Regions from separate parts of the Cobetia sp. 29-18-1 genome, predicted to be linked through region 2. Evidence: predicted binding sites of a transcription regulator. Region 2 holds the regulator's gene; the other holds the start of a gene.
The links. The regulator sigma-54, encoded in region 2, starts transcription at its own class of promoters, with help from an activator protein. The targets are predictions, from matches to a motif close to TGGCACNNNNNTTGCTNT.

Region 1 (7,354 bases), on a different contig from region 2:
CGTGCGCACCGCGATCCAGAGCCTGGTCAATGCCGGGATTCTCACCCGCACCACCGGCCAGGGCACCCGCGTCAATCCGCTCAGCGAGTGGCATCTGCTCGATCCGCGCGTGACCGGCTGGATGACGCGCTACGCGATGCCGCATCCGCAGCTGGCGCGGGACATCTACGCCTTCCGTATCTCCATCGAACCCTTCGTCGCCGCTCTGGCAGCCACCGAGGCCACCGCCCAGGACCTGTCCGCCATCGAGCAGGCCTACGACGGCATGGCCGCAGCGGTGCATGGCGGCAGCGCCATGGAGGAGTTCGACCGCGCCGATATCGCCTTCCACGACGCCATCTTCGCCGCGACCCACAACGTCATCTGGGCGCAGCTTGGCCATGTGCTCAAGCCGTCGATCAGCCTGCTGGTGGCGACTTCCAATCACAATGCCTCGGAGCTGGGCGACAGCCTCGGCCGCCATCGCGCGGTGATGGAGGCGATTCGTCTGCGCCAGCCCGATGCCGCCCACGCCGCGACCCTGCATGTGCTGGACCGCACCGGTCAGGACCTCGGGCTTGCCATGCCTGCGGCCTCTGAAGGCAGCCATCCCGCCGGGCGCGCCCAGGAACCGCTGGAGCTGCTGCGCCGCTTCGGCCAGCTGCCCAGCCTGTCTGCACCGCTATCAAGCGAGTGAACGGCACCTCGCGGCGTTTCGCCACGCCGGGAAGTGCCTGCACGTCTTCCACTGACCCTAGAACGTCATAACAACAAGCCAGGAGTTTCACCATGCCGCGTTCCACTATCTCGCCGCTCACCACTACCTCGCCGCGCACCACTGCCGCTCCCGCCCGTGTCACGCTCAAGGCGCTGGCTCTGTCCACCGCCGTGGCCGCCACGCTGATCGCCACACCGAGCTGGGCCGCCGAGTATGAATGGACCTTCCAGACCTCCGAGACGGCCGGGGAGCCGCAGTTCGAGGTCAAGAAGGCCTGGGCCGACAGCATCAAGACCATGTCGGATGGCCGCATCGCCATCGAGATCCTGCCGGTCAATGCCGTGGTGCAGGCCAACCAGACGCTGGACGCCGTCAGCGCCGGCATCCTGCAGGGCCACCTGACCGATCCGTCCTACTTCTCGGGCCAGAATCCGGCCTTCGGCATGCTGGGCAATCTGGTGGGCGCCTGGGGTGACCCGCTGGAATATCTCGAGTACATGCAGCACGGCGGCGGTGAGGAGCTCTACAACGAGCTGGTCGAGCCCTACGGCGTGCACCTGATCGGCGCGGGCGCCACCGGGCTTGAGTCCTTCGTCTCCAAGAAGCCGGTACGCACCGTCGATGACCTCAAGGGCCTCAAGGTGCGTGCCCCGGAAGGCATGGTCTACAACATTTTCCAGAAAGCTGGCGCGGCGCCCGTCAACCTGCCGGGCTCCGAGGTCTACACCGGTCTGGAGAAGGGCGTGATCGACGCGGCGGATTACACCGTCTTCGCCACCAATGATGACCAGGGCCTGCACAGCTTCGCCAAGTACCCGTCCTACCCGGGCTTCCACTCCCTGCCGATGGTGGCGGTGTCGATGAACAAGGGCATCTGGGACGGCCTGCCGGCGGATCTCAAGGCGATCATGGAGAGCGCCACCGATGCGATGGCCTACGACATGGTCTTCACCCTCAAGGCGCGTGACATCAAGGCGGTGAGCGCGGCGCGTGCCAATCCGGATATTGAGGTGATCGACATGGCGCCGGAGGAGCGCGCCAAGTTCCGTCGCATCGCGCAGCAGGAGTGGAAGGTGTGGGCCGAGAAGAATGAGCTGACCGGCAAGGTCTACGAGTCCGTGGTCAGCTTCCTGACCGACCGCAACCTGATGTGAGCCCGCTGGCGCGCGGGATGGGCGCCAGCCGCCGTGTGGCAAGAGGCATCAGCTAACCACGCTTTTGGCCACACGATCGCAGAACGATAAAGACGCGGGAGATCAAGGTCGGCGTGCTCACTGGGCGCGCCGATTCTCCTTGAGGCAGCGAGTCAGCAAGGAATTCGATATGGCAGAACATGATGTGGCGTCGCCGGGGCTACCCGAGGCGTCGGATGACCACGACCCGAATCTGGGCACGCGGACGCCGCTGGACCGCCTGGTGGGCAAGGGCACGCGCGCCGCGGCGTGGCTGGTATTGCTGGCGATGGCGATCAGCGTGTTCGAGGTGGTGATGCGCTACGGCCTCGATTCGCCGACCTCCTGGGTGCACGAGACGGTGATCTTCCTGGTCGCGACCAGCTTCGCGCTGGGCGGCCCGGCGGCCCTGGCCAACAATCGCCATATTCGCGTGCGTGTGCTCTACGACCTGGTCGGCACGCGCTTTCGCTACGTGCTGGACTGTTTCAATGACGTGATGACGTTCGTCTTCTGTCTGGCGATGAGCTATGCGGGCTGGGTGATGTTCTGGCGTGCCTCGCACAGTCCGCTGGGCGAGTGGCAGCTGGAGCGATCCGGCACCTCATGGAATCCGCCGTTTCCGGCGCTGACCAAGGGCGTGATCCTGTTCGCGCTGGCGGTGATGACCCTGCAGGCGCTGTGGCATCTCTACCAGACCTTCTTCTCGCCCCGCCCGCCCGAGGGCGGCAGTGAGGGAAGTGGCGCATCCGACGCCACTTCCGATGCCGCTCCCGACGCCACAGCTGACCACAAGGAGCCGCGCTGATGGATATTGCAACGGCTACGATGCTGCTGGTCGGCGGCATCTTCGCGCTGCTGGTCACCGGCCTGCCGCTGGCCTTCGTCACCGGCCTGGTCGCGCTGGCCTACACCTTCGGCTGGTTCGGCCCGATGGCGCTGCCGCTGGTCACCAGTCGTGTCTATGGCTTCGTCACCGAGTATTCGCTGGTGGCGGTGCCGATGTTCGTGTTGATGGCCTCGCTGCTGGATCGCTCGGGGATCGCCAAGGACCTGTTCAATGCCATGCGCGTGATGGCAGGGCGACTGCCCGGCGGCGTGGCGATCCAGACCATCGTGGTGGCGTTCTTCCTCGCCGCGATGTCCGGCATCATCGGCGGCGAGATCGTGCTGCTGGGGATTCTGGCACTGCCGCAGATGCTCAGGCTCGGCTATGACAAGCACATCGCCATCGGCGTGGTGTGTGCCGGCGGCTCGCTGGGCACCATGATGCCGCCCTCCATCGTGCTGATCATCTATGGCCTGATCGCCAACCAGTCGATCGCGGACCTGTTCACCGCGGCGATCACCCCGGCCATCGTGCTGATGGCAAGCTACATCATCTACGTGCTGATCCGCTGCCTGCGCAACCCTTCACTGGGGCCGGTGATGCCCGAGGAGGAGCGCCGCGCCAGCTTCCAGAGCAAGCGTGAGCTGCTCAAGGCCATCGGTGTGCCGGCGGTCATCGCGGGGCTGGTGCTGGGCTCCATCTACGGTGGCGTGGCCTCGGTGACCGAAGCCGCGGCGATGGGCAGCTTCGGCGTGCTGGTGGCGGTGATGCTGCGCGGCGAGTTCTCCATCACCCTGATGCAGCGTGCGCTGTCCCAGACCATGAACACCTGCGGCATGATCATCTGGATCGGTATCGGCGCGGCGGCACTGGTCGGGGTCTACAACCTGATGGGCGGCAACCGCTTCGTGTCGAGCATGATTCTCGGCCTGGATATCCCGCCGCTGGCGATCATCATGGTGATGATGGCGATCCTGCTGCTGCTGGGGCTGTTCCTCGACTGGATCGGCATCGCGATGCTGACCCTGCCGATCTTCGTGCCGATCATCGTGCAGCTCGGCTACGACCCGGTATGGTTCGGTGTGCTGTTCGCGGTCAACATGCAGGTGTCCTTCCTGTCGCCACCCTTCGGGCCTGCCGCCTTCTATCTGAAAGGCGTGGCACCGGAAGGCATCAGTCTCAAGGATATCTTCGTCTCGCTGCTGCCGTTCATCGCCATCCAGCTGTGCGTGCTGGCGATGTTGCTGCTGTGGCCGCAACTGTCGCTGTGGCTGGTCTAGTCTCAACAGACTTAGCCGTAGACTCGACGCCCTCGCAGATGCGAGGGCGTCGTCGTTGGTGACGAAAGATTTGCGCCGTCGTGTGGCGAGGGGGCATGCATGGCAGGCTTTGTGCTCTTTTATGGTGCAAATGAGCGGACGCACAAACACAGCCACGGTGAGAAGGGGCAGGCTGTCATGGCAGCTGCACCATCTTGGCACATTCCCTGCAATGCTCTTGCAATGCCTGTCCGGTGCCACGAGATCCTGTCGAGGTGACCCCCGACACGCTGCAGCACTTCACGAGGAGAGTTCACATGTCAGAGACTCAAGCACCGCTGTTGTTGCTGACCGATCTGGATGGCTCGCTGCTGGATCACCACGATTACTCGCCTGGGGCGGCGCGCAGCTGGCTGACCCGCCTGCGCGCGCGCGGTGCCTGGATCGTCCCCAACACCTCCAAGACGGCGGCCGAACTGGCGCCGCTGATGGACTCGCTGGGCTTGGCGGGCCAGCCGTGGATCGCCGAAAACGGCGGCGTGGTGGCGTTGCCGGCCGATTGGCTGAGTGCCTACCCGCTGGAAGAGGCCAGCGCCCCGGACGCACACGGCCTGTGTCGTATCGCGGTGGCGATGCCCCGCGACAGGATTCTCGCGGTGCTGGAGGAGCTGAGCGGGGAGTTCGCCTTCGAGGGCTTTGCCTCGATGTCGGTGGCGAGAATCAGCGAGCTGACGGGGCTGGGGGAGGGCGACGCGGCCCTGGCGGGACAGCGTGATGCCAGTGAACCGCTGGTGTGGCGTGACGCGCCGGAGCGTCTCGAGGACTTTCGCACGCGTCTGGCCAGCCATGGCCTCAAGCTGACACGTGGTGGGCGCTTCCATCACGTGACCGGGGACAGCGACAAGGGCGTGGCAGCGCGCTATCTGATCGCCCGCTACCGGCTCTACGAGCGGGTGCGCCCCTGGACGCTGGGCTTCGGCGATGGCGCCAATGACCTGCCACTGCTGGCCGCGGTCGACAACGCTGTGCTGATCCCCGGCGTCGGTGATACCTCTCAGCGTGATCGGGAGCTTGCCGATTATCCGCTACTGGCGGATGAGCGCCGCTGTTTTCGCGCCAATCTCCCCGGACCGCAGGGATGGGTCGAGGGATTGCGTCACTGGCTGGCCAATGGCCAGCCGGAAGAATGGACATCCAGAGGTCTGGGCGCCTGACGCCTGCCTGATGCGTGTCTTCGGCATGACAAGGAGCTGACATGAGCGATTTTTACCAGAATGGCATCATCACCAACTTCCATAACCTGACCGATCGTCCGGTGGAAGATCTCGAAGCGGACCTGATGCGCTTCTCCCGCAAGCGACCGATGAGCCTGATTCTGCCGTCGCTGTATTCCGAGCTGGAAGGCCCGGCGCTCAAGCATATCGTCGAGGAGCTGGCGCAGGTGCCCTACCTCAGCGAGATCGTGATCGGGCTGGACCGCGCCGACCGTGACCAGTTCGAGCATGCCAAGGAGTTCTTCTCACATCTGCCGCAGCATCACCGCATCCTGTGGAACGACGGCCCGCGTCTGCGGGCGCTGGATGAGGAGCTGACCGAGCATGGCCTGGCGCCGATGGAAGCCGGCAAGGGGCGCAATGTCTGGTACTGCTCAGGCTACGTCCAGGCCTCGGGCATCGCCGAGGCGGTGGCACTGCATGACTGCGATATCGTCACCTATGACCGCGGCCTGCTGGCGCGCCTGATCTACCCGGTAGCCCATCCGCAGTTCAACTACGAGTTCTGCAAGGGCTACTACTCGCGCATCGCCCAGGGCAAGCTGAACGGCCGCGTGGCACGCCTGATGGTCACGCCGTTGATCCGTGCGCTCAAGAAGGTCTATGGCCCGCTGCCGTACCTGGATTATCTCGACAGCTATCGTTATCCGCTGTCCGGCGAATTCTCGATGCGCACCGACGTGCTGGCGGACATCCGCATTCCCAGTGACTGGGGGCTGGAGATCGGCGTGCTGTCCGAGGTCCATCGCAACTACTCCACCAAGCGTCTGTGTCAGGTGGACATCGCCGATGCCTACGATCACAAGCACCAGCCGCTGTCCGAGGAAGATGCGCTGGGCGGTTTGAATCGCATGAGTTTGGACATCGCCAAGGCCATGTATCGCAAGCTGGCCACGCTGGGCGTCGAGATGCACGGCGAGACCTTCCGCACCATCAAGGCCACCTACTACCGTATCGCGCTGGACCTGATCGAGACCTACTACAACGATGCCGTCATGAATGGCCTGACGGTGGACCGCCACAGTGAGGAAGCGGCGGTGGAGCTGTTCGCCGCCAACATCATGGATGCCGGCAGCGCCTTCCTCGACAATCCGCGCGACAAGCCCTTCATCCCGAGCTGGAACCGGGTGCAGTCTGCCGTGCCGGACCTGCTCGAGCGCATGCACGAAGCGGTGGAGCTGGACAACCAGTAAGGCTCGCGGCGGGAAACAGCAAGACCTACGACAACGGGGCTGCCACTGGCAGCCCCGTTGTCGTAGGCAGAGGAAGAAACGCGGGCGTCAGACGACCTCGATGGCCGGCGGGCGCACTGTTTGCTCCATCAGCCAGGCCGCCTGATAGGGACGGCGAGCCATGGTGGGGTCGTAGGCCTTGTCGTGGCACAGGTGGTCGGTCAGCGCGACGCCTTGCCAGCTTTCCGGCAGCGGCAGTACGCGCGGCTGATCGGTGACATTGAGGGCGAACAGCAGGCGTCGCCCTTCATGGGTGACGCGCTCGAAGACGAAGAAATCCGGGCCGACATCGAAGACATTCTGGTCGGCATCCGGGTGGAAGCAGGGTTCGTTGCGGCGCAGTGCCATGCGGCGCTTGAGGGCGTGGAAGACCTCATGGGTCGCGGTGTTGGGGCTTGCCAGCAGCGCTTCCAGTTCATCACGCTGCCATTTGCGGCGGTTGATGGCGCGCAGATGGCCATCGCGCTCGACGCCTTCCTGGTGGTTGGGAGTCGCGGTCAGCGAGTGGATGTACAGCCCCGGGATGCCCTGCAGGCTCAGCATCAGGGTCTGGCTGGCGATGAAGCGCTCGATCTGCCACGGGTCCTGGCCGCGCCGCGTGCCCTTGAGCGCATCGAAGTAGCTGATGTTGAGCTCATAGGGGGTGTCGGCGCGGCCCGGGTTGGCGCGCATGCTGACGTAGCCACCGAAGTCATGCACCAGCCGCACCAGGGTGTCGCGCTCGTGGTCGGGCAGCAGGCCCTCAAGGGCGCGAACGCCGATACCGTCGTGACTGGCGGTGAAGTTGAAGTAGCTGCAGCCGGAAGGCAGGGACGGCAGGCTGGTGGCCCACTGGGTCAGGGCGCTGGCATCGCCGGAGGTCAGGGTGTGCAGCGTCAGCGGCGGCAGCGT
Region 2 (7,354 bases):
TGGCGATTCTGGAGACCCGCAAGGACCTGGATCGCAATGGCCGCAAGGCACGCCTTGAAGAGTTGCTCGAGGAATTCAGCATCACGCACATCCGCGCCAGTGCCGGCATGAGCCTGTCCGGTGGTGAGCGTCGTCGGGTCGAGATCGCCCGTGCACTGGCCACCGAGCCGGACTTCGTGCTGCTTGATGAGCCCTTCGCCGGCGTCGATCCCATCTCGGTGGGCGAGATCAAGAGCATCGTGCGCCAACTGCGCGATCGTGGCATCGGCGTGCTGATCACCGACCACAACGTGCGCGAGACGCTCGATATCTGTGACACCGCCTATATCGTCGGCGATGGCCAGATCATCGCCCACGGTGATGCGGACTCCATCCTGGCCAACCAGCAGGTGCGCGACGTCTACCTGGGCCACGAGTTCACGCTCTAGGGTCAGGGGATGCGCTGAGTCCTCGCGAGGCGAAAGCTTCGAAAGCCGCTGCGTGATTTTATCGCGTAGCGGCTTTTTCATGTCTGACATCAGACGCATGCATGACGTCCATACCACCTTGGTGGAAACATGGCATGCAAGTTGCTTGAATATTCGCGGCAACCACTTGTCAGTGCCCCGAGTCACGGTATAGCGTAGTAAGCACGTTCCTTTGCCGTGAATTGACTGACTCCATGAAACCCACCCTGCAACTCCGCCTCGGCACCTCGCTGACCATGACGCCGCAGCTCCAGCAAGCGATCCAGCTGCTGCAGCTGTCGACGCTCGACCTGCGTCAGGAGATTCAGCAAGCCCTCGAGTCCAACCCCATGTTGGAGCTCGACGAGGACTACGAGTCGCTGGATGTCGTCGAGACACAGGATTCGAGCGAGATCTCCACTGCCGACTCCTCGAGCGAGATTCCCGAGGAATACCCCCTCGACAGTGACTGGTCGGACCTCTACCAGGACCACGCCGGTAGCCTGACCAGCTCCGGCAGTGGCAGCGGGAGCGAAGAAGGGCCGGACTTCGATCGCAATACCAGCGTCGAGAGCCTGCAGGACCACCTGCGCTGGCAGCTGGCGATGACCGACCTCGATGGCCGTGAACGCCAGATGGCGGAGAGCCTGATCGATGCCGTCGACGGCGCCGGCTATCTGAGCCTGTCTCTCGATGAGCTGGTCGATGGCCTGCGTGGCCAGGGCCTGCCCGGCCTCAAGGCCTCCGAGCTCGAGCAGGTATTGCTGCGTCTGCAGCAGTTCGACCCGACCGGCGTCTTCGCTCGTGATCTGCGCGAATGCCTGCTGCTGCAACTGGCGCTGCTGCCGGATGATCTGCCGCTGCTGGCGCAGGCGCGCCGCCTGGTACGTCAATTCCTCGAGGCACTGGGCAACGATGACCGCAAGCTGCTCAAGCGGCGCCTGAGCCTTGACGATGACGAGCTGGATCACGTCATTCGCCTGGTGCGCGCGCTCGACCCGCGTCCGGCATCCGCCTGGGGCGAGCCCGCCAGCGATTACGTGATCCCTGATCTGCTGGTGCGCCATACCCGCCACGGCTGGCAGGTCGAGCTCAACCCGGAAGCGCTGCCCAAGCTGCGCATCCAGCCGGAATACGCCGCGCTGATCAAGCGTGCCGACAAGTCCGCCGACAACACCTTCCTCAAGGACAACCTGCAGGAAGCGCGCTGGCTGATGAAGAGCCTGTCATCGCGCAATGACACCCTGCTCAAGGTCGGCCGCGAGATCATGGCGCGTCAGATCGACTTCCTCGAGCAAGGCGAGGAAGGCATGAAGCCGCTGATTCTGGCCAACATCGCCGAAGTGGTCGAGATGCACGAATCGACCATCTCGCGGGTCACGACCCAGAAGTACATCCACACCCCGCGCGGCGTCTTCGAGCTCAAGTTCTTCTTCTCGAGCCAGGTCGGTGGCAGCGGCAGTGGCGACGCCCACTCAAGCACCGCCATTCGTGCCCGCATCCGCAAGCTGATCGCGGAAGAGCCGGCCCGCAAGCCTCTCTCCGACTCGCGGCTAGTCGATCTGCTCGCCAGCGATGGCATCGAGGTCGCACGCCGCACCGTGGCCAAGTATCGCGAAGCGATGGGCATCCCCTCCTCCAGCGAGCGCAAGCGTCTGGCCTGACGCGTCATCTGCGGCTGCCATGCCCTGCTTTCACCTCCACAATGGCAGCCGCCGCCAACCTCAAGCCCTGGATTTTCCGCTCATCAGCCTCTGACTTCGCGGACAGCGGTGCGCCTGTCGCGCGCTCTGTCATCCCGTCAACCGCTCGTCAATTACCCGTCATGGCCCATGACGGCGCGCAGGATGACGGCAAAAAACCGCCATTCCGCCAGCGTCATTCACCGTCAATCGCATGTTTTTAAAGTCACTTTTGCGCGTATTGCACCTGGATGACACCCGGACAACCTCCCAAAACGCCGCTTGCTCCACGCAATCGAAGCGCCTGAAAGGCGACGTACATGCAGGGATTGGCGACGAAAACCCGCCTTCTTGCGCGTCTTTCACGCACCACCCACCAGACGTGCCCTTGAAGTCCACTCCGTTACCCCTCACTGAGTTGAAGACAAGCACTGAGCCACGATGCAGCGCAGCGTTGATCTTTGCGCAAAGCTTGGGCATTGTCGGTACAGACGCTCACGACATCTGACGCCACTGGCAAGGGTGCGAAAACATCGCCAGACGGTGGCCGTCAAGCCTGTTGCAGAGCGTCCGATCAGGGTTTGCTCGTAGTCAAAAAGGGTTACAATTGAATGGCAACCCGCTGGATAAAGGAGCGTGTCCATGCAAGTGAATATCACCGGGCATCATGTGGAACTTACCGATCCTCTCCGCGATTACGTCAACGAGAAGCTCGCTCGCCTCGAACGGCATTACGACAACATCACCAATGTTCAGGTGACACTGTCGATCGAGAAGGAGCGCCAGCAGGCTGCCTGCACCTTGCACGCGGCAGGCGCTGACCTCCACGCCCTGGCAGAAGACCCCAACATGTACGCTGCCATCGACGCGCTCGCCGACAAGCTGGATCGCCAGCTGGTCAAACACAAGGAAAAGTCCCAGGCTCGCTCTCAGGGCACCGGGACCCGTTGACCTTCAGCCATGACACTTGATCAGATCCTTCCCCCCGAGCGCACGCTGTACGGTGTCCCCGGGGGGAGCAAGAAGCGGGTGCTTGAATTCTTCAGCACCTTCATCGCACAGAACATTCCCAGCCTGGATAGCCAGGAAGTCTTCTCGCGCCTGATCGGGCGCGAGAGACTGGGGTCGACCGGCATTGGCCACGGTGTGGCCGTGCCCCATGCACGCAGCCCGCATTGCAAGACGCCAATCGCTGCGTTTCTGAAGCTCGGTGAACCCATCGACTTCGATGCCATCGACGGAGAACCCATCGATCTGCTGTTCGTGCTGCTGGTGCCTGAGGAAGCGGATGAGACCCATCTGACGCTGCTCGGGCAGGTCGCGGAATTGCTCAATTCCCCGGCCAATCGCTCGGCCCTGCGCCAGGCAGACAGCCAGCGTGCACTCTTTGAGGCATTGACCCAAGCCATCGCCGAATTACCGGCGCGCTGAATGACAGGCCCGGACATCGTCCGGGCTTTCGTCTTGCTGGCCTCCCATCGGCTGACGTACAGCGCACTGATAGCGGGCAGCCTTCTGCCCCACCCCTGCATTCTTTCGACGTTGACCTCGCCCTTGGAGAGCACTTCATGAAGATCGTGATCATCAGCGGCCGCTCCGGCTCCGGGAAATCCATCGCTCTCCAGGCGCTGGAAGACATTGGCTACTACGCCATCGACAATCTGCCCGGCATGCTGCTGGCGCCACTGGTCGATCAGCTCGAAAAGGACAGCCCGGCGCGCCGGCGCATCGCGGTCTCCATCGATGCCCGCAACCTGCCGGAAGCCTTGACCCGCTTCCCCGAATTGCTCGACAACGTCCGCCAGAGCGGCATGGACGTGCAGGTCGTCTACCTGACCACCGATTCGCGAGTGCTGCTGGAACGCTACTCGGCGACCCGTCGTCGTCACCCTCTGACGCGCGACAACGACCACACCCTGGCCGAGGCCATCGAGATCGAGCAGAAGACGCTCGCTCCCATTCGCCAGAAGGCCGATCTGGTCATCGACTCGACCAACCTGAGCGTGCACGACCTGCGCTCGCGCATCACCGAGCAGGTCGCCCAGCACAGCTCCCGCCACCTGACGCTGACCTTTGAATCCTTCGGCTTCAAGCATGGCGTGCCGACCGACGCCGACATGGTGTTCGATGCCCGCTGCCTGCCCAACCCGTACTGGGACATCAATCTGCGCGGCGATACCGGTCGCGATGACAGCGTGGCCGAATTCCTGCAGCGCTACCCCACCGTCCAGGCGATGCATGACGATATCGCCGGCTGGCTGGAACGCTGGCTGCCCGCCTATCAGGACAGCAACCGCAGCTACCTGACGGTGTCCGTGGGCTGCACCGGCGGCCAGCATCGCAGCGTCTACCTGTGCGAGCAGCTGGCGAGCTACTTTGCCGAGCGTCTGCCTGAGGTGCGCCTGCGTCACCGCGAGCTGGGCATTCATACCGCGCTGAGCAACGCGGGTGAGGAGAGTGATCAGCAAGAACATCAGCAGGAGCATCGCGATGGCCTCTCGTGAGCTGACGCTGACCAACCGCCGCGGGCTGCATGCTCGCGCAGCCACCAAGCTGGTCAATTGCTGTGCGCCCTATTGCGCGACGGTGATGGTCAGTCATGGCGAGCGACGCGCCAATGCGGCCAATGTGATGGCATTGCTGATGCTGGCCGCGCCCTGCGGCACCACGTTGCTGATCGATGTCGAGGGCGAACAGGCCGATGAGGCGATGCTGGCCATCGAGGCGCTGTTCGAGGCGCGTTTCGAGGAAGACGAATAACCGCCACTGACAGCGCTGTGGATCAGGGCTGTGAGTCGCGGCCCGTTCATCTGGCTCTCGCCTCCCTGCCCCTCTCGCCCTTTGCGCGCAGCCTTCCTTTCGGTCAGATCCCTTTTCGGCCAGCCCCTCTGGTAGCTCCCTTGGGCAGCTCCATCACTGCTCGCGCGGGATTTCGCGCCTGTCTTTGCGCCTACCCTTATACCTAGCCCTGCACCTATCCCAGCACCTATCCTTGCGCCTGGCAGCCATGCAACGCTGCTTTTGTGCCAGTGGCGGGACGCGGATTGTCCTTTCGATAAGAAACACTGTTTTCTTTTGTCGACGCGCCCCCCTACGCCAATGGTAGAATCAGCGCTGTCCTTCATGTCGACAGGGGAAGCCGACAGATGAGCAAGACGTCTCGTAAACTCAAGCCAAGACTTGATCGCCTGTCACAGGCGCTGGAAAGCGGCGAGCTGGAACAGGCAAGACGCATGCTCAATCGCGGCCTCGCGCCGGTGGACGTGGCCCACCTGCTGGAATCCTCGCCCCCCAAGGAGCGTAATCTGCTCTGGGAGCTGGTCGATGCCGAGCTGCAGGGCGATGTCCTTCAATACCTTGGCGAAGACATCCAGACCGACTTCCTCAAGGACATGGACGCCGTCGACGTTCTCGCCGCCACCGAGAACCTGGAACCGGATGATGTCGCCGACATTCTGCAGCGCCTGCCGAATGCGGTGATTCTCGAAGTGCTCGACTCCATGGAGGCGCAGGAGCGCCTGCGCGTCGAAACGGTACTGTCCTTCCCGGAGGACACCGCCGGCGGCCTGATGAACACGGACACCATCACCATCCGTCCGGACATCACCCTGGACGTGGTGCTGCGCTACATTCGCCGCCACGAGCGCCTGCCCGACTCCACCGATACCCTGCTGGTCGTCTCGCGCCGCGATGAATTCATCGGTGCCCTGCCCATCAATCGCCTGCTGGTCTCTGACCCCGGCGTCACGGTGCGCGAAGTGATGGACACCGACAGCGTGGTGATTCCGGCCCTGATGCCGGAAACCGAAGTCGCCTCGCTGTTCGAGAAGCACGACCTGATCTCGGCGCCCGTGGTCGGCGGCGATGGCAACCTGCTGGGTCGCATCACCATCGATGACGTGGTCGACGTCATCCGTGGCGACGCCGAGCACCAGGTGATGTCGATGGCGGGGATGGATGAGGACGAAGACACCTTCTCTCCCGTGATGCGGACCTCGTGGCGCCGCGCCGTCTGGCTCGGCATCAACCTGCTGACCGCCTTCATGGCCTCCGCCGTGATCGGCATGTTCGAAGGCACCATCCAGAAGATCACCGCGCTGGCCGTGCTGATGCCCATCGTCGCCAGCATGGGCGGCATCGCGGGCTCTCAGGCACTCACCGTCCTGATTCGCGGTATCGCGCTGGGCCACGTCAAGAGTGGCAATGTCCGCTGGCTACTCAAGCGCGAGGTCATCGTCGCGGGGCTCAACGGCCTGTTATGGGCCGTGGTGGTGGCCGGCATCGCCATCGTGTGGTTCGGGGATATCCAGCTGGGGGCCATCATCGGCGCCGCGATCATGATCAATCTGTTGATCGCCGCCGTAACGGGCACGCTGCTGCCGGTGCTGCTCAAGAAGCTCAATATCGACCCTGCCCTCTCCGGCAGCGTGATATTGACCACCGTGACCGACGTGATCGGCTTCATGGCCTTCCTGGGGCTGGCGACCTGGCTCTATCTGTAATACGCCCGACGGGTTCCAGTGACTGCTTTTGAAACAACACGGCCGCTCCCGAGGGAGCGGCCGTGTTGTTTCTCGCCTGTCGCGCGATCAGAGAAGCGTCAGTGATCAGCCTTCCAGCTCTTCGTCTTCGCCTTCGGACATGCCCGCGACGGTCATGCCATCGATCAGCCAGCTACCGCTGTGGATGCTGCCCCGCGTATCGACATCATCACCGACCGCCAGCAGATTGGCCGCCATGTCGCGCAGGTTGCCGGCAATGGTGAACTCCTCGACCGCATGCTGGATCTCGCCGTTCTCGACCCAGAAACCGGAGGCGCCGCGAGAGTAGTCACCGGTGACGCCGTTGACGCCCTGGCCCATCAGCTCGGTCACCAGCACGCCGGTGCCCATCTGCTTGAGCATCTCATCGAGCGAGGTCAACGGCGCGGTGATGCGCACGTTGCGCGCGCCGCCGGCGTTGCCGGTGGTCTGCATGTTCAGGCGACGGGCGCTGTAGGCGCTCAGCATGTAGCTCTGCACCTTGCCGTCGGCAAAGTAGACATTGTCACGCGTCGCGACGCCATCGTTGTCGAAGGCGGCGCTGGACATGCCACCGACTTCCCGCGGCTTCTCGCCCAGCGTGAACCAGTCGGGGAACAGCGGCTGACCCAGGCTATCGCACAGGAAGCTGGACTCACGGTACAGCGAGCCGCCGGCGATGGCAGACAGGTAGTGACCGACCAGC

Region 1: a site for sigma-54 is predicted at 4,174-4,191, ahead of QD208_RS02760 (HAD-IIB family hydrolase). Genes of this name have one in related genera too.

What each region holds. Positions count from the first base shown of each region.
Region 1 is NZ_JARWKS010000002.1:222,975-230,328, forward strand. Features, by position in the region: gene QD208_RS02740 (FCD domain-containing protein) at 1-676, shown strand, start outside; gene QD208_RS02745 (TRAP transporter substrate-binding protein) at 769-1,851, shown strand; gene QD208_RS02750 (TRAP transporter small permease) at 2,021-2,677, shown strand; gene QD208_RS02755 (TRAP transporter large permease subunit) at 2,677-3,978, shown strand; gene QD208_RS02760 (HAD-IIB family hydrolase) at 4,275-5,171, shown strand; gene QD208_RS02765 (hypothetical protein) at 5,213-6,424, shown strand; gene QD208_RS02770 (sugar phosphorylase) at 6,512-7,354, opposite strand, start outside.
Region 2 is NZ_JARWKS010000016.1:49,899-57,252, reverse strand. Features, by position in the region: gene lptB (LPS export ABC transporter ATP-binding protein) at 1-428, shown strand, start outside; gene QD208_RS12910 (RNA polymerase factor sigma-54) at 662-2,110, shown strand; gene raiA (ribosome-associated translation inhibitor RaiA) at 2,771-3,079, shown strand; gene QD208_RS12900 (PTS sugar transporter subunit IIA) at 3,089-3,559, shown strand; gene rapZ (RNase adapter RapZ) at 3,697-4,632, shown strand; gene QD208_RS12890 (HPr family phosphocarrier protein) at 4,619-4,888, shown strand; gene mgtE (magnesium transporter) at 5,275-6,630, shown strand; gene pmbA (metalloprotease PmbA) at 6,736-7,354, opposite strand, start outside.